Regions from separate parts of the Rhizobium sp. SG2393 genome, predicted to be linked through region 4. Evidence: predicted binding sites of a transcription regulator. Region 4 holds the regulator's gene; each other region holds the start of a gene.
What was found. The regulator LexA, encoded in region 4, represses DNA repair genes until DNA is damaged. The targets are predictions, from matches to a motif close to TGTTCNNNNTGTGTTCNG.

Region 1 (4,206 bases), 370 kb from region 4:
GCGGGCATCGTCGATCTCGCCCACCCACTTGGCGAATTCGGTGAAGGCGCGGCGGTATTCCACCTCCTGGAAGGCCTCGCGCTCGCGCGCCTCGCGCTGTACCTGGCCGATGAAGAGGATCATCGGGATCGAATCCTGCTTTGCCACATGCAGCCCCGCCGAGGCATTGGTGGCGCCCGGCCCGCGCGTGACCATGCAGATGCCGGGCTCGCCCGTCAGCCGTCCCCAGCAATCCGCCATCATCGCGGCTCCCCCCTCCTGCCGGCAGACGAGCACGTCGATCGCGACGTCGTGCAGCGCATCGAGCACGGCGAGGTAGCTCTCGCCCGGCACGCAGGCGATCCGCTTCACGCCATTGGCGACGAGCGCGTCAACGATCAGCTGGCCGCCCGTCTTGCGGACGGTGGTGGTTTCGGTGTTCGACATGATGCTTCCTTTCGAGATCGACGGCGCCTCAGGCGACCGGCGGCACGGGCGGCGTATCCGGCCGGCTCTCGCGCCGGCTCACGACACGTTCACGCCAGATGATGGTGAGCCCGGAGCCGATGATGATGGCGATGCCGAGCCATTTCAGCGCGTCCGGCAGATGATCGAAGACGAGATAGCCGAAGAGCGTGCCGGAGACGATTTCCAGATATTGCAGCGGCGCGAGCACCGAGGCCGGCGCGGCGCGATAGGCATAGACCCCGAGCACCCCCGCCACCGTTGCCGTCAGCCCCACACCGAGGAGATAGGCGATCGCCAGCCGGTCCGGCCAGACGGGATCGAAGAGCGGCGAGCCCGTGCCGGAACCGATCCACAGCGCGATCAGCGAAAAACCCAGCGCCCAGACACCGGCATGCAGCTGCATCGCGAAGGGATCCTCGCTCTGGGCCAGCCGCCGGGTGATCAGCACGAAGATCGCCACGCAGAAGGCCGAGACGACCGGCAGCAGCGCCACCAGCCCCACATCTTCCAGCGAGGGCCGGATGACGAGCATCGCCCCGCCGAACCCGACCGCGCAGGCAAGATAGCGCCGCCAGCCGATCTTCTCGCGCAGCACGAGACCACCGAGAATGGTGAGAATGATCGGCTCCACGAAGAAGATCGCCAGCGCATCGGCAATCTGCATCACGATCAGCGCCGTCATGAAGGAAAACATGCCGATGACGAGCAGCGCCCCGCGCACGGCATTCAGCCCCATGGCGGCAAGGCTCGTCGGCTTCAGCCGCCGCCCGGCAATCACGATCGGCAGCAGAAAGGCCACCTGCAGCACGAAGCGCGTGGCGACGATCTGGCCGGAAGGAATGGTCGAAAGCGCCAGCTTGCCGAAAACGTCGATCAGCGGCGAGACGAGCACGGAGAGCACCATCAGCGTCAGCCCGGCCGGAATGTCATTTATCGCCGCAAGAGATGCGGGGCGCGAGGTCGCGGCCATGGCTCAGTGCCCCCCTGCCGAACGGCGTGCCGCAACACCGCGCGCCCAGGCCGCAAAGGCCTCGGTCGCCGCATCGCGACCCACCTCGTTGAGCGTCTCATGACGGAAACCGTTGAGCACGCTGAGGCTTACGTCCGTCAGGCCGGCAGCGCGCATCCGCTCGGCCAGCCATCGCGTTTCCCGCCCGCCATTCGTCGCGGGATCCTCGCTGCCACCCAGGAGATGCACCGGCAGCCCCTTCGGCAGGCGCGCCAGCCGCTCCTGCGAAGCCCCCCCATAGCAGAGCGCAAAGAGATCGATCCACAGCGACACGGTCGCATCGAATCCGCAGAGCGGATCGGCGATATAGGCATCCACCTCGGCGGCGTCCTTGGAAAGCCAGTCGAAATCGGTCCGCGGATCGGCGATCTTCTTCTTCCAGGCCCCGAAGGTCAGCGCCGTCAGCGTTTCGCTCGGAACGTCCGATCCCTTCAGGGCGCGCTCGACGGCAAGGATCGCCTGCCCGGCCCGGCCCGCAAGCCCGGCATTGAAATTGGAATTCCACACCGCCACGCCGTCATAGCCGCTCGGCTCTTCCTCTGCGGCGTTCAGCGCAATCAGCCCCCCCATGGAGTGGCCGAACAGAATGAGCGGCAGACCGGGATGCGCGGCCCGGACCATGGCGCGCATCGCCGCGACATCGGCAAGCGCCTTGCGGGCGCCGCCCCGCGGCGCGAACTGCCCGCGGATCGCATCCGGCGCACGCGTTTCGCCATGGCCGCGATGATCATGGGCATAGACATGGAAGCCATGGGCCGCCATCGCGTCGGCAAAGCGGGCATAGCGGCGCGAATGCTCCGAAAGCCCGTGGCAGACGAGCAGCACACCGCGCGCCGCGCCCGCCGCCTCGGCACGGTGCCAGGCGAGATCGGCGCCCGTCGGGCTCGTCATACGCTGCGTTTGCGAAAACATCGTCACTCCTGAAGGTCCGCGCCGGCCACTCAAAGCCATTCCGCCGGGAAAGGCAATCGACCGCTCTTGCTGGTTTCGCATGATGTCATCCATGGCCGCGCGCGCACATCCCCTTTTTCATTCCAACGCGAATCAGGGGTTGCATTTCTCCCGCTTTTGGCGATTATGTTCTCATAATGTTCCATTGAGCGGAGTTGATCCATGATGCGTTTGCCCCTTGCGGCAGCGATGGCTGCCTGCGTCCTGTCGTTCCTGTTTGTCGCCGTCATGACGGTCGCCGGACCCGTCCGCGCCGCGGAGGCGGAACCGCCGCCGAAGACGGCGCTGATCCTCTCGGTCAGCTGGCAACCGGGCTTCTGCGCGACGCGTACCACGCGCACGGAATGCCGCGCGGCGACACCCGAAAGTTTCGAGAGCACGCATTTCACACTGCACGGCCTCTGGCCGATGCGGCAGAGCTATTGCGGCATCGATGCCGCGGTGAAGTCTGGGGACAAGGCCGGAAAATGGACCGATCTCGCACAGCTGACACTGGACGCCGCCACCACAAAAGCGCTCGATGCCCGCATGCCGGGCCGACGCTCGGGGCTCGATCGCCATCAATGGGTGCGGAGCGGAAGCTGCACCGGGCTTTCGCCGGATGCCTATTTCACGCTGCAGGATGAATTTCTGGAGCGGCTGAATGCCTCGCCTGTCCTGGCGCTCTTTCGGGACCGCGGCGGCAAAACCGTGACGGCAAAGGAGGTGCGAACCGCCTTTGATCAGGGCTTTGGTCCCGGCAGCGGCGAACGTGTCCGCATCACCTGCCGCAAGGCCGGCGACCGTCAGGTGGTGACGGGCCTGACCATCGGGCTCGGCGCCCTGCCCTCGACGTCGAACCCGACGCCACTGGCGAACCTGATCCAGACGGCCGCTGCGACGCCGGAAAAATGCGCGGAGGCTATCGTCGAAGCCGGCGGCCCCGCTGTCCAAACTCTTCGCTAGGCCAAACCCTTCGCCAGGATGCGAGAGAATGGAACGGTCAGCGACGAATATGCTGGGTCTGCTGGTAAATGGCCGTGGAACGGGCACCGGAGCGGCAGAAGCCGAGCATCGGCCGCGGCAGCGTGTCCAGCGCGTCGACCATGGCATGCACGGCCTCCGCCGTCACACCCATCGGGCCAACCGGAATATGCGTGATCTCAAGCCCAAGCTCGCCGGCACGCGCGGCGATCTCCGCAAAATCCGGCTGTCCGGGCTGCTCATGGTCCGGGCGGTGGCAGACCAGCGACTTGAAGCCGAGGGACTTCACCGTATCGAGGTCTTCCGCCGTAATCTGGCCGGTCACGGCGTATTCGTCGTTGATCTCGCGGATATCCATGTCTGCCCTTCCAGAAACGCCCTGATGCCGATGGGAGGTCGGCCGATCAACAATGAGAGCGGTCGGCCGACCCTTGATGAGCGAGATGTAGGCCCCCCGGATCGCGCCGTCAATCGCGTTCGCCGGCCGAAGGGAGGGCAGCACGCGAACGGTCGATGTGACGTCTCAGACCATTCGGAAGGCGATCCCGAAGCTGCGGCTTTCGCCGGGCGCCAGCGAAACAAGCTCGCCGTTTTCGGCAAGCTCGGCCCGGCTTGCAAGGCGGTGCGAGGCAGGTTCGATGGAGAAGACATTGCCGCCGTTGCGTTCCGAACGCCAGAACTGCAGCCAGGGCAGGCATGCGGCGGGAAACCGGATCGACAGGGTTCGTCCGCCAAGCATCGCAAGGGGGCCGAGCGTGACCGTCACCAGGCCGGTGTCCGCAAGCGTGGGCCGGGTGTCGAGGCACAGGTGCGCGCGCTCCCCGTCACCGAAGCGC
Region 2 (4,206 bases), on a different contig from region 4:
CGAACGCCAGGTGACGGAGATGCTGGATGCGCTGGACGCAGCCTTTCCCGGCATCCCGACGCTGATCGGCGGCGACCTCAACACGGGCAATCATGCCGGCGGCGATTTCGAAGCCGAGGGCCTGTTCCGGGTTGCGGCCGGGCGGGGTTACGAGCGGCATGGCGGCCCGCTCGACGTGATGACCACGCGCCCGAGCCTCATCACCCGCTGGCCGGACCGCGCCATGAAGCTCGACTGGTTCCTCGCGCGCGGCCTGGTTATCGGCGAGACCACCATCGTTCCCTCGCTCGACACCAGCGGCCGGCCGCTCTCCGACCACGACATGATCGTCTGCCGCATCGACGGCTTCGCCTGAGGCGCCGCGGAGGCACGATCGCCGCCTTGTCAGGCGTCGTCCGGCCCTCTACATCGTCAGGGCTTTCATTCCCGGGGAAACGAGATGGCCAAGATCCTGAACGTCGGCGTGCAGATGGACCATGTGTCCGGCATCAACATCGCAGGCGACTCCACTTTTGCGATGAGCCTTGAGGCGCAGCTGCGCGGGCACCGCCTGTTCCACTACACGCCCGACAAGCTCTCGCTGCGCGACGGCACGGTCTATGCCACCGTGCAGCCGATGGAACTGCGCGACGTGAAGGGCGATCACTTCACGCTGGGCGAGCCCGAGCGCATCGATCTTGCGACGATGGATGTGGTGCTGCTGCGCCAGGACCCGCCCTTCGACATGGCCTACATCACCTCGACGCATCTGCTGGAGCGCATCCACCCGAAGACGCTGGTGGTGAACGATCCGGCCTGGGTGCGCAATTCGCCCGAGAAGATCTTCGTCACCGAGTTTGCCGACCTCATGCCGAAGACGCTGATCACCCGCGATCCGGCCGAGATCGCCCGCTTCCGCGAGGAGATGGGCGACATCATCCTGAAGCCGCTCTACGGCAATGGCGGCGCCGGCGTGTTCCATTCCACCCGCGACGACCGCAACATGTCCTCGCTTCTCGAAATGTTCGGCCAGATGTTCCGCGAGCCCTTCATCGCCCAGCAATATCTGCCGGCCGTGCGCAAGGGCGACAAGCGCATCCTGCTGGTGGATGGCGAGCCCGTGGGTGCAATCAACCGCGTGCCGGCCGAGCATGACAGTCGCTCCAACATGCATGTCGGCGGCCGCGCCGAGGCGACCGAGCTGACGACCCGCGAAAAGGAAATCTGCGCCCGCATCGGTCCGGCCCTTCGTGACCGCGGCTTCCTGCTCGTCGGCATCGACGTCATCGGCGATTACATGACCGAGATCAACGTGACGTCGCCGACAGGCATCCGCGAGGTGAAGAAGTTCGGCGGCGCCGACATCGCAGCCCTTCTGTGGGACGCCATCGAACGCAAGCGCGGCTGAGACGCCGGAGCGACCTCTATTTTGCTCTGCTGATTCAACCGCATGCAATCCTTGCGATGGAATCCTGCGGTTTGTTCGCATAATGTTCTTGTCAACAATCGCATGGCGTGCAAGATTTGCCGTCATGGGTTGTAACGGTGCAGGGCTGCTGGGGAAACCATCCTGGGCGCCGGGCCGGGCAGAACGGGTGAGGGCAGGGCATGGTCGCGCGGGTTCAGACGGTTGCCTTTCAGGGGATCGAGGGCGTGGCCGTCGACGTGCAGGTCATGGTCGCGCCGGGCCGCGTCGGCATGCAGATCGTCGGCCTGCCGGACAAGGCGGTTGCCGAGAGCCGCGAGCGGGTGCAGGCCGCGCTGCATGCCTCGGGCCTCGCGCTCCCCGCCAAGAAGGTCACCGTCAATCTCGCGCCCGCCGACCTGCCGAAGGAGGGCTCGCATTTCGACCTCGCCATCGCGCTCGGCCTGATGGCGGCGCTGGGTGCCATCCCGGCCGATGCGCTGTCGTCCTATGTCGTCATCGGCGAACTGAACCTCGATGGCACGATCGCAGCCGTCGCCGGTGCGCTGCCGGCGGCCATCAGCGCCCATGCGCTGGATCGCGGCCTCATCTGCCCGGCCGACAGCGGCGCCGAAGCGGCCTGGGCGGGCGCCGAGATCGACATTCTCGCACCCCGCAGCCTGATTGCGCTGGCCAACCATTTCCGGGGAACGCAGGTCCTGTCGCGCCCCGTGCCGGCGATCCGCGCGCTGGCCGCCAACCTGCCCGACCTCGCCGACATCAAGGGCCAGGAAAGCGCCAAGCGGGCGCTGGAGGTGGCGGCTGCCGGAAACCACAATCTGCTGATGGTCGGGCCGCCCGGTTCCGGCAAGTCGATGCTGGCCGCGCGCCTGCCCTCCATCCTGCCGCCCTTGTCGCCGGCCGAGCTTCTGGATGTCTCGATGATCCATTCGGTGGCGGGGCAACTGCCGGGTGGCAAGCTCTCCGACCGCCGCCCCTTCCGCACCCCGCACCATTCCGCCACCATGGCGGCGATGGTCGGCGGCGGGCTCAGGGCCCGGCCGGGCGAAGCCTCGCTCGCCCATCACGGCGTTCTGTTCCTCGACGAGTTTCCCGAATTTTCCCCACAGGTGCTCGATGCCCTGCGCCAGCCGCTGGAAACGGCCGAATGCGTGATCGCGCGGGCCAATCACCGCGTCTCCTATCCCGCCGCCTTCCAGCTCGTCGCGGCCATGAATCCTTGCCGCTGCGGCATGGCGGGCGAGCCCGGCCACCAGTGCGCGCGCGGCCCGCGCTGCGTGGCCGACTACCAGGCCCGCATCTCCGGCCCGCTGCTCGATCGCATCGACATCCGCATCGACGTGCCCGCCGTTGCCGCCGCCGATCTCCTGCGCCCCGCCCCGGCCGAAACCAGCGCCACGGTCGCCGCGCGCGTCGCCGAGGCGCGCCTGCTGCAGGAGGATCGCTTCCGGGCGCTGTCGGCCGGCCGCGTGACCAGCAATGCGCGCTGCAGTTCGGCCCTGATCGAGACGGTGGCGGAACCCGATCCCGGCGCGCTGCACCTGCTGCGCGACGCGGCGGAGAAGATGCGGCTGTCGGCGCGCGCCTATCACCGCGTGCTGAAAGTGGCGCGCACGCTCGCCGATCTCGACGCCTGCCCGACGGTCGGCCGCCTTCACATTGCCGAGGCGATCTCCTACCGCATCGTCGGCGACCGCATGCCGGCAGCCGCCTGATCCCCGATGTCGATGGCGGGGCCCGGGGCGACCGGGCCTGAGGTGACCGGGCCAGAAGCGCCGGCCAGAAGGTCGGCCGTCGCGGGGCGCGGAGATCCCCGGTCGATGGCGTCAGTAATCGCCCTGCACCGTCTGGCGCCCGCATGACCCCTTTGGGGTGTCGCGCCGATCATGAGAAAAGCGCTGCGCGATGGAACGGATGCAGATTGGCACTGAAGAGACCTTTGTCTGGAGAAGGCGTGTCGGCCTTCGTTCCGTGCCGGCCGGCTGGGCGCATGGCCAGCAATGCGGGAGGCTGACAGCAAGGTCCGGCGAAATCCGGTCCGGCAAGGACACGGTCCTCGTTCCCGGCGGTTGGTGGACGCGCCGACGGGTACGCGCGGACCGCTTGGCAACCGATGTCAGGCCTCGTCGCTGCGCGGCGTGATGGCGCTGAGGGGAAGGCTCAGGCGCACCTCCGCGCCCTCCGGCGGCAGGCGGGTATGCTGGCTGCCGCCCATGCCGGCAATCACACGCTGCTGGAGCGTGGTGCCGAAGCCCTGCTTTTCCGCGGGCGCCGGGGGAGGGCCGCCGCGTTCGATCCAGTCGATGGAGACCTGCTCGCGGCCGTCGATGGTGGTTAACGACCAGCTGACCGTCAAATGTCCGCTCTGGTTCGACAGGGCGCCGTATTTGGCCGCATTGGTCGCGAGTTCGTGCAGGATGAGGCTGAGCGAGAGCACCGCCTGCGAGACAAGCGGCACGGCGGGCCCGTCAAGAGCGATGCGGCCACTGCCCGGTTCTGCAAAGGGCGCCAAAGACTGCTGGACGACGGCCCCCAGTGTCGCCTGCTCGAGCCCGCCGACACCGCGCAGGAGCAGGTTGGAGCGGCCCATGGCATCCAGCCGCTCGCGCAGCATGGCAGCGAGTTCCTTCGGCGTCTGGGCGTAGCGCTGCGACAGGCCGATGACGGCGCCCATGGTTGCAAAGATGTTCTTCAGGCGATGGTCGAGTTCGCGGGCCAGCACATCCTGCTGCTCGGCCAGCCGTTCCTTCTCCGTCCGCTCCTTGCGCTCCGCCCGGAACGCCTTTGCGAGCAGATGGATC
Region 3 (4,206 bases), 770 kb from region 4:
GTCGGTCCAGCCCGGGCTTTCCCAGGTCAGCGTGCGCAGCTGCCAATTGATGGAAATTTCGCGCGGCGGGGCCTCGTTCACCGTCCACACCACGACCGGACTTCCGACGCACTACTATCTGTCAATCGTCGGTTTCACACGGCGAATCGGCTGTGCGGAAATCTTCCGGCGAGACAATCGGCTGTCGGTCGCCTTCATCAAGCCGATCGACGAGTTGTTGCTGCGAAAGATCCTGCGCGCGGACTTCTTTACCGGTGTCGCGCCGGAGCCCAAGGCCAAGGCGCGGCCGAAGACCCTGCCCGGCATGGGACGCATCGACGCCGCGGATCTGTTCTGATCCGCAGCGCACCGGATGCAGGATCCGGAAGACGCGCCCAAGAGGCTTGTCTCGCACTACAGTCGGATTATGTTCGGCCTCCCGCCGACCCCCATGTCCGACAGGTGCCACCATGTCCGCCTTTTCCCGCCTCACGCCGCTTGCCGAAAGCCTGCCGTCCACCGTGCCATTCGTCGGTCCGGAAGCGATCGAGCGCCTGCGTGGCCGGCCGGTGCAGGCTCGGATCGGGGCGAATGAAAGCGGCTTCGGGCCCTCGCCCCGCGTGATCGACACCATTGCGCAGGCTGCTGCGGAAACCTGGAAATATGCCGATCCCGAAAATTTCCGCATCAAGGAAGCACTTGGCCGGCATCTCGGCATCACGCCGCAGCATATTGCCGTCGGCGAAGGCATTGACGGGCTGCTCGGTCAGATCGTGCGGCTCGTCATCGAGCCAGGGCGTACCGTCGTGACGTCGCTCGGCGGGTATCCGACCTTCAACTATCACGTGACCGGCCATGGCGGCCGCCTGGTGAGCGTGCCCTACACGGGCGACGACCGGGAAAATCTCGAGGGGTTGCTGGAAGCGATCATCCGGGAGAAGGCGACGCTTGCCTATTTCGCCAATCCCGACAATCCGATGGGAAGCTGGTGGGATGCCGAGAGCGTGGTGGCCTTTGCCCGCGCAGTGCCGGAGACTTGCCTGCTCATTCTCGACGAGGCCTATTGCGAGACCGCACCGGCCGGCGCCCTGCCGTCGATCGAGAGCCTGCTCGACCGCCCGAACGTGATGCGGACACGCACCTTTTCAAAGGCCTACGGGCTGGCGGGGGCGCGGGTCGGCTATACGATCTCCACGCCGGAAAATGCCGTGCTCTTCGACAAGATCCGCAACCATTTCGGCATGAACCGCATCGCGGTCGAGGCTGCGATCACGGCGCTCGTGGATCAAGCCCATCTTGCCGACGTCATTGCGAAGATCGCGGCGTCGCGTGCCGAGATTTCGCGGATTGCCCTGGAAGCAGGTCTACGGCCCCTGCCCTCGGCCACGAATTTCGTGGCAGTGGATTGCGGCCGCGACGGTATCCATGCCCGCGCCATCGTTGACAGGCTGATGGCAGACCACGGCATCTTCATCCGCATGCCGGGCGTTTCACCGCTGAACCGCTGCATCCGCATCAGCACGGGTCCGGCCGCGGAGATGGGGATGCTGGCGGGGGCGTTGGGTGATGTGGTGCGGAAGGCGACGAGCGACTAGCGAATGAGGGCCGGGCTCGGGCGGGCAGGCAATTGCGCCTCAACGCCTGTCTCCCCGTCTCGCCATTCGCTCTTCGCAAATCGCAACTCGTCCACTTCTCAGTGCATGGTCATCCACTCGCGGGCGGCGCGCAGCGCCTTGGCGAGATCGGACTTGCTCATGGACTGTGACAGGTCGGCGCGCAGCGCTGCGGCGCGGTCGGAGCCCTTGATGGCGGCGATGTTCAGCCACTTGTGGGCGGAGACGAGATCGATCTCGCAGCCGCGGCCGGTGGCGTACATCAGCCCCATTTCGCACAGCAGTTCGGCCTGGTTTTCGCCACCCATCGTGGCATTCGAAGCATTCTGAATGTCAAAGCGTGCCATGATTTCTGTCCCTGTCGTTGTCGGTGTCTTGCGACGATCTGGTCCCTGTTTGAAACTCCGGGGGGCTGCCGTCTTCTGCGGCTCGCTCCCCCGGAGCGTGGCGGTTTTGTCCGCTCGTCTTATGGGTCTGACTATCGCACGGGCCTTTCAACGGGCGCTTAAAATGCGTGATTAATTTGCTGAAAACAAAGTACAAACAAGCCGTAAACGCAGGTTTTCGTTAAACATCGCAAGGTCCGGATTACAGGCATTTCGGCTCAAACTTTACGTTTCTTTCAGCAGGTCATTTCAACCCTTCTCTAACCACGACAGACGGTGCTCTTTCTTCATTGTGGAAAAGCAGGCCGGCAAACGTGCCCCGACCGTCGTTTCGACGCATGCGAAAGGTGGGCGGAGACCCCGTTTACCTTTACGTCCGCGTAAGATATTGTCACATCATGGACAGGGTGGAGCCTGCCCTGCCGCCGCGCGCCCCTTTGACAATTGGGTGCACGGCGCCTGACATGGATGAGGAGGAGACGTTTCCATGATCGCCAGACTGACTGTTGCCATTGCCCTTTCCGCGCTGATGAGTGCCAGCGCCATGGCTGCCGAGCCCATCGTGGGCAACTGGAAGACCCAGAGCGGTGCGACAGCCGCCATTGCCGGCTGCGGCGGCGCCTATTGCATCACGCTGAAGACCGGCAAGCATGCCGGCAAGCAGATCGGCAAGGTTTCTGGCAGCGGCGCAAGCTACACCGGCGAGGTGACCGACCCCGACACCGACAAGACCTATAGCGGCTCGGCCAATGTCAGCGGCAATTCGCTGAAGCTGAAGGGCTGCGTGCTCGCGGTTCTTTGCAAGTCGCAGACATGGTCCCGCCTCTGATCGGCAAAACGCCAGATCAGGCAGGAAATTGACAGGGCGGGCGCCGGATCGGGGCCCGCCTTTTTCGTGGCGGCTTTGCGGCTGAACGAAGATGAACGGGAGATGAACCGTGCTCTCAGAACGCGTTCAGTTAGCGTCCTGTAAAACGACATCATCGTCGAACCCCACCGGAATGGACTGGACCACATGGACACGCTCGCTCGCCGCCTCACCATCATCAGCCTGATGATGGTCGTCTTCGCCATGATGCTTGGCGCTGCCGTCAGCGCCGACACCGAACGCCGCGCCAAGACCTATGTCGGTTCGCTGTCCGACTGCACGGCGCATACCGCGCAATTCTGCCAGGCACGGCTCTAAGCCGCCTGGCCAAGGAGGAAGGACTCGCGCAGATGCTGACCCGGATCATCGTACTCGCCAGCCTGCTTGCCGCGCCCCTGATGGGTCTGGCAGCGCAGAGCGCGAACGAGTTCGGGATCGCATCGCGCGGCCCCGGCCTCATCCTCTTCGTGACGCTGCAGCGCAACGCCATGACGTGACAAGGGCGCGGACATCCCGCCCTGGCCCAAGGCGGGTTGCACCCGGCCCGCGAATCCGGTGTCGTGATTCCTCACGGAGCCGGAAACGATGCCTTCCCTTCTCATCTATACGCTTGCCGCACTCGCCGAAATCGGCGGGTGTTTTGCTGTCTGGGCCGTCCTTCGCCTGCACCACTCGCCTCTCTGGCTGTTCCCAGGCCTTGCGGCGCTGGCCATCTTCGCCTGGCTGCTGACGCTGGTGGATACGCAGGCAGCAGGGCGCGCCTATGCGGCCTATGGCGGTGTCTACATCGCCGCATCGCTTGCCTGGCTGTGGGTGGTCGAAGCCGTGCGCCCGGACCGATTCGACCTCATCGGTGCGGCGGTGGCGCTGTCGGGAGCGGCGATCATCCTGGCTGCGCCGCGCTGATCGCGCTCTTGTGCAGCGCATTCATCTTGTCGTTTGCCTGCCATGATGGCGCTTCTATAATGCGCCATGACCCAGCGAATCTATCCCTTCTCCATCCTCTCCGTCTCCACCCCCGAGCCCTTCGAGCCGCAGGTCTTCGACGACCCGGTTCAGGCGGTCGATTGCCTCGAGGCGCTTTACGAGCGCAACACGCGCTTCCTGTGCGATGCCTTCCGCACTCTCGGCCGTGACGGGCCGGCAACGGCCCGCTTCCGGGCCTGCTATCCGCAGGTAAGCATCGAGACGAGCAGCTTCGGCCATGTCGATTCGCGCCTTTCCTACGGCTATGTCAGCTCACCCGGCGTCTACACGACGACGATTACCCGGCCGAAACTCTTCCGGCACTATCTCAAGGAACAGCTGGGCCTCTTGATGCGCAATCACGGGGTGACGGTCACCGTCTCGGAATCGGCGA
Region 4 (4,206 bases):
CAAAAAAATGCATTCGGCCCGCAATGAATCGGCCGTGTCGGGCTCCAGCCCTTGCCAAACTGTGGACAAGCAACCATCTCCCGGCACCATGACACAGACACATGAGAGCAACGACAAGCCGAAGCCGCGTTTCGGCATCGATCCTCGCACCGGCAAGCTGATGCTGGGCTCCTTTGGCATGCGCCTGCCGCAGTCGCGGGGCCTGCGCATCGGCATCGGCATTGCGCTGATCATCTTCGGCTGCCTGGGCTTTCTGCCGATTCTCGGCTTCTGGATGGTGCCGCTCGGTCTTCTCGTGCTGTCCAACGACCTGCCGGCCGTGCGGCGATGGCGCCGGCGCCTTGCCGTGTGGTGGGCGCGCCGCCGGCAGCAGCGCCAGGGACAGACGCGCCGCGATTCGTAAGCATCCCCTCATCAAAAACCGTTGCGCGCCGGAACCAGCCTTCATTCCGTGCGTTACCCCTCCCGAAAACCGGCGGCTCATCCCATGAGCAAACTCAAGAGCCGCCGACAGGATCAACACTGCCCGTATCACAGATGGGCGAGGAGGCTTCATGAAGACGATTCTCTCTGTTTCGGCGCTTGCCATTGCCATGACCATGGGCACTTTCGCGGGTGTCGCACCGGCCGCCGCCCAGGATCTCGAACTGAGGATCGGCCCCGATGGCGTGCGTCCGATCGTTCGCGACCGCGAGGCCGAGCGCGATCGTCTGCGTGACCGCGCCCGTGGCTGCAGCGAGCGCGAAGCCCGCTTCGCCGCCCGCCAGGCCGGCCTGCGCGATCCCGAGGTCGTGCGTGTGACGCCGCGCCGGATCGTTGTTGAAGGCATGACGCGCCGCGGCCCGGATGAAATCGTGTTCGCCAACGTGCGTGGCTGCCCGGAACTCTGATTTGCAGCCGTCGGCAGGAGATGTCGACAGGACACAAGGGGTGGCCGCAAGGCCGCCCCTTTTTGATGTGGGGCCGCCCGTTTCAATATGAGGCCGCGCATTGCGATGCGGGGAGTGCGTCTGGATGCTCGTACGGGCCGCGCCGCGTGGCCGTTGCTCTGCCAAGCGAGCCGCCAGACCACGGCACCATCCCGTCGAAGCTTACTGAGGGCTGACAGCTTGAGCGCCGACAGGCACCTTGCGGCATTCGCCAGCGCCGCGCAGAAGGCCGCGGACGCGCTCAGCGCGCGCCTTGGTGTCGTCCGTCAAGCTCTTGAGTTTGTTGGAGGCCTCGCCCGGAATTGAACCGGGGTACAAGGATTTGCAGTCCTCTGCGTCACCACTCCGCCACGAGGCCTCGCTGCGGTCCGGCTTGTCGCCGGATGTGAGGGGCGTTTAGACCGATTTCAAAGTAAGCGCAAGCGCTCTCCAATCAAACCGGGGGATTTTTGCGTTTCGTCCACGACAGGCCTGTGACGCCCTGCCGGCCGACGCCGGTCCTGATGCGATGAGGCCCGGCTGCCCGGAGCGACGGGCGGCGTGCGTGTCAGTGGTAGCGGCGGATGAGGCCGACGAGCTTGCCCTGGATCTTGACGCGGTCGGGACCGAAGATGCGGGTCTCGTAGGCGGGGTTGGCGGCCTCGAGCGCGATGGAGGCACCCTTGCGGCGGAAGCGCTTGAGGGTTGCTTCCTCGTCATCCACGAGGGCGACGACGATCTCGCCCGGGTTGGCGGTGCTGGAATTGCGGATGATGACCGTGTCGCCGTCGAGAATGCCGGCCTCGATCATCGAATCGCCCTTCACCTCCAGCGCGTAGTGGTCCCCGTTGCCGAGCATTTCCATGGGCACGGCGATTTCGTGGGTGGTGTTCTGGATGGCGGAGATGGGCACGCCGGCTGCGATGCGCCCCATGACGGGAACGGAGACGGATCCGCCATCCTCGCTCTTTGCGGCCGGCCTGGGGGGCTGCACGTTGGCCGCAGCCGGTGCCGTCTTGCCGAGCGAGCCTTCGATGACGCTTGGCGAAAAGCCGCGGCGGGGCGCGAGCGTCGGCTGGTAGGCTTCCGGCAGCTTGATGACCTCGAGCGCGCGCGCCCGGTTCGGCAGGCGGCGGATGAAGCCGCGTTCTTCCAGTGCCGTGATCAGGCGATGGATGCCCGACTTGGAGGCCAGATCGAGCGCATCCTTCATCTCGTCGAAGGATGGCGGAACGCCGGATTCCTTCATCCGCTCATGGATGAAGAGCAGCAGTTCCTGTTGCTTGCGGGTCAGCATGCTTGGCCTCCAGAATCGGAAACAAATCCAGAACGGACACTATCTGTTCCATTTGTGTTCCGCAAGGGGCTAAGAAAGGATGAAGGCGGGGCGGTTAGGCTGAAATTCTGGTGGCCGCTGTGGGAATCGAACCCACACGGGCGTTGCCCGAGGCATTTTAAGTGCCTTCCGTCTACCAGTTTCGGCAAGCGGCCACATCCGGGCCCTCATGCCCGAATGTGGCGATTCAGGCAAGGCGTGTGTGGTTGCTGCCGAATCAGGATGGTGACCGTTGCGATCTCAGCCGTCGACGACTTCGGTCTCGGGGCGGTCGCCGCCATCGGCGTGTTCGGTGTGCCAGTTGCCCTTGTCGTCCTGATAGAGGATTTCGGCATCCTCGCCGCCCACCTGCTGCTCGATGGCCGCGATCTTGGCGGCGCGCAGGGCTGCCTTGTGGGTGGGGAAGCTTTCGGAAAAGGCGCCGTCGAGCTGGTAGGCCCAGCCGCCGTCATGTTCGACGATCGTGTAGCGAATGACTGTCATCGGGTTCTCCTTGGGGTTCTCCTCGGGGGGCATCCTTCGGCGCCGTTGCCGGTGCAGCGGGAAAACGACGCGCAGGGCCGACCGGTTCCGTCGCGCAGACGGCGACAGTCTATCACGGGAGACGGCGCCGCGGACACGCCTTGCGGGCGAGGGGAGACGACAACGAAAAGAGCCCTGCCTGCATGGCTGCAGGCAGGGCTCCGGAGGGGCACAGGCCGGATGGATCAGGCCGAGAGCTTGGAAGAGAGCTTGGCGACGTGGGCGCCCTGGTAGCGGGCGCCTTCCAGCTCGATTTCGGAGGGCTGGCGCGAGCCGTCGCCGTCGGTGATGGTGGAGGCGCCGTAGGGCGAATTGCCCTTGACGGCTTCAACGCCCATCTGGCCCTGGAAGGCGTAGGGCAGGCCGGCGAAGACCATGCCATGGTGCAGGAAGGTGGGGATGAAGCCCATGATCGTCGTTTCCTGGCCGCCATGCTGGGTGGCCGTGGAGGTGAACATGGCGCCGACCTTGCCGACCAGCTTGCCGTTGAACCACAGGCCGCCGGTCTGGTCCCAGAAATTGCGCATCTGCGAGGCGACCGTGCCGTAGCGCGTGCCGGCGCCGACGATGATGGCGTCGTAGTCGGCGAGTTCGTCGACGGTGGCGATCGGGGCGGCCTGGTCGAGCTTGTAGTGCGAGGCCTTGGCGACGTCTTCGGAGACGAGTTCCGGAACGCGCTTGACGGTCACGTCGGCACCGGCCGAGCGTGCACCTTCGGCAACGGCATTGGCCATGGTTTCAATGTGGCCGTAAGCGGAATAGTAGAGAACCAGTACCTTTGCCATCGTCGTCTCCTTGGTGTTTGCGAACAATCTGTTTGCGGGCAAATCGCTTGCCCGTCCCTGGCGAAACGTTCTAACAGATTGGCATCGATCGGCCAGTCGCGGCCTGCGAACGCACTGTTCACAAAATGCGACAGGTCCGGTCACATTGTCGTCGCGTAGAACACGATGACACCGGCTGTCCACGCCGAGCCTTGGCAGTCCCGTTCCCCTTTTCGTCCTTCTGGAGCCATGCCCGTGAAAGCAACCGTCTCTGCCGCCATCCTCGCCATTGGCGACGAGCTTCTCTCCGGTCGCACCAAGGACAAGAATATCGGCTTCCTGGCGGAAAACCTGACGCTTGCCGGGATCGACCTCAAGGAAGTGCGGATCGTGCCCGACGAGGAGCCGGAGATCGTCGCGGCAGTCAACGCGCTTCGGGCGCGCTACACCTATGTCTTCACCTCCGGCGGCATCGGGCCGACCCATGACGACATCACCGCCGATGCGATTTCGGCAGCCTTCGGCGTCGAATGCCGTCACGATGACGCGGCCATGGAACTGCTCGGCGCGATGTATGCCCGCCGCGGCATGGAGTTTACCGAGGCGCGCCAGCGCATGGCGCGCATGCCGGTCGGCGCGCGCCACATTCCCAATCCCGTTTCCACGGCCCCCGGCT

Region 1: the regulator LexA is predicted to act here: its motif matches at 2,535-2,552, upstream of ACED18_RS05645 (ribonuclease).
Region 2: the regulator LexA is predicted to act here: its motif matches at 1,460-1,477, upstream of ACED18_RS09340 (YifB family Mg chelatase-like AAA ATPase).
Region 3: the regulator LexA is predicted to act here: its motif matches at 2,121-2,138, upstream of ACED18_RS00280 (sel1 repeat family protein).

Annotation. Positions count from the first base shown of each region.
Region 1 is NZ_JBHGAP010000001.1:1,187,149-1,191,354, forward strand. It holds gene ACED18_RS05630 (thiamine pyrophosphate-binding protein) at 1-426, opposite strand, end outside; gene ACED18_RS05635 (DMT family transporter) at 455-1,417, opposite strand; gene ACED18_RS05640 (alpha/beta fold hydrolase) at 1,421-2,368, opposite strand; gene ACED18_RS05645 (ribonuclease) at 2,570-3,352, shown strand; gene ACED18_RS05650 (TIGR01244 family sulfur transferase) at 3,390-3,728, opposite strand; gene ACED18_RS05655 (DUF4432 family protein) at 3,894-4,206, opposite strand, start outside.
Region 2 is NZ_JBHGAP010000002.1:136,402-140,607, reverse strand. It holds gene ACED18_RS09350 (endonuclease) at 1-355, shown strand, start outside; gene gshB (glutathione synthase) at 440-1,387, shown strand; gene ACED18_RS09340 (YifB family Mg chelatase-like AAA ATPase) at 1,588-3,120, shown strand; gene ACED18_RS09335 (HWE histidine kinase domain-containing protein) at 3,522-4,206, opposite strand, start outside.
Region 3 is NZ_JBHGAP010000001.1:53,046-57,251, reverse strand. It holds gene ACED18_RS00290 (PilZ domain-containing protein) at 1-337, shown strand, start outside; gene ACED18_RS00285 (pyridoxal phosphate-dependent aminotransferase) at 450-1,574, shown strand; gene ACED18_RS00280 (sel1 repeat family protein) at 1,673-1,939, opposite strand; gene ACED18_RS00275 (DUF2147 domain-containing protein) at 2,466-2,807, shown strand; gene ACED18_RS00270 (hypothetical protein) at 2,994-3,164, shown strand; gene ACED18_RS00265 (hypothetical protein) at 3,197-3,343, shown strand; gene ACED18_RS00260 (YnfA family protein) at 3,432-3,752, shown strand; gene ACED18_RS00255 (AMP nucleosidase) at 3,819-4,206, shown strand, end outside.
Region 4 is NZ_JBHGAP010000001.1:819,360-823,565, reverse strand. It holds gene ACED18_RS03950 (hypothetical protein) at 89-403, shown strand; gene ACED18_RS03945 (hypothetical protein) at 555-890, shown strand; tRNA gene ACED18_RS03940 (tRNA-Cys) at 1,214-1,287, opposite strand; gene lexA (transcriptional repressor LexA) at 1,477-2,205, opposite strand; tRNA gene ACED18_RS03930 (tRNA-Leu) at 2,314-2,399, opposite strand; gene ACED18_RS03925 (DUF2188 domain-containing protein) at 2,485-2,727, opposite strand; gene wrbA (NAD(P)H:quinone oxidoreductase type IV) at 2,952-3,551, opposite strand; gene ACED18_RS03915 (competence/damage-inducible protein A) at 3,786-4,206, shown strand, end outside.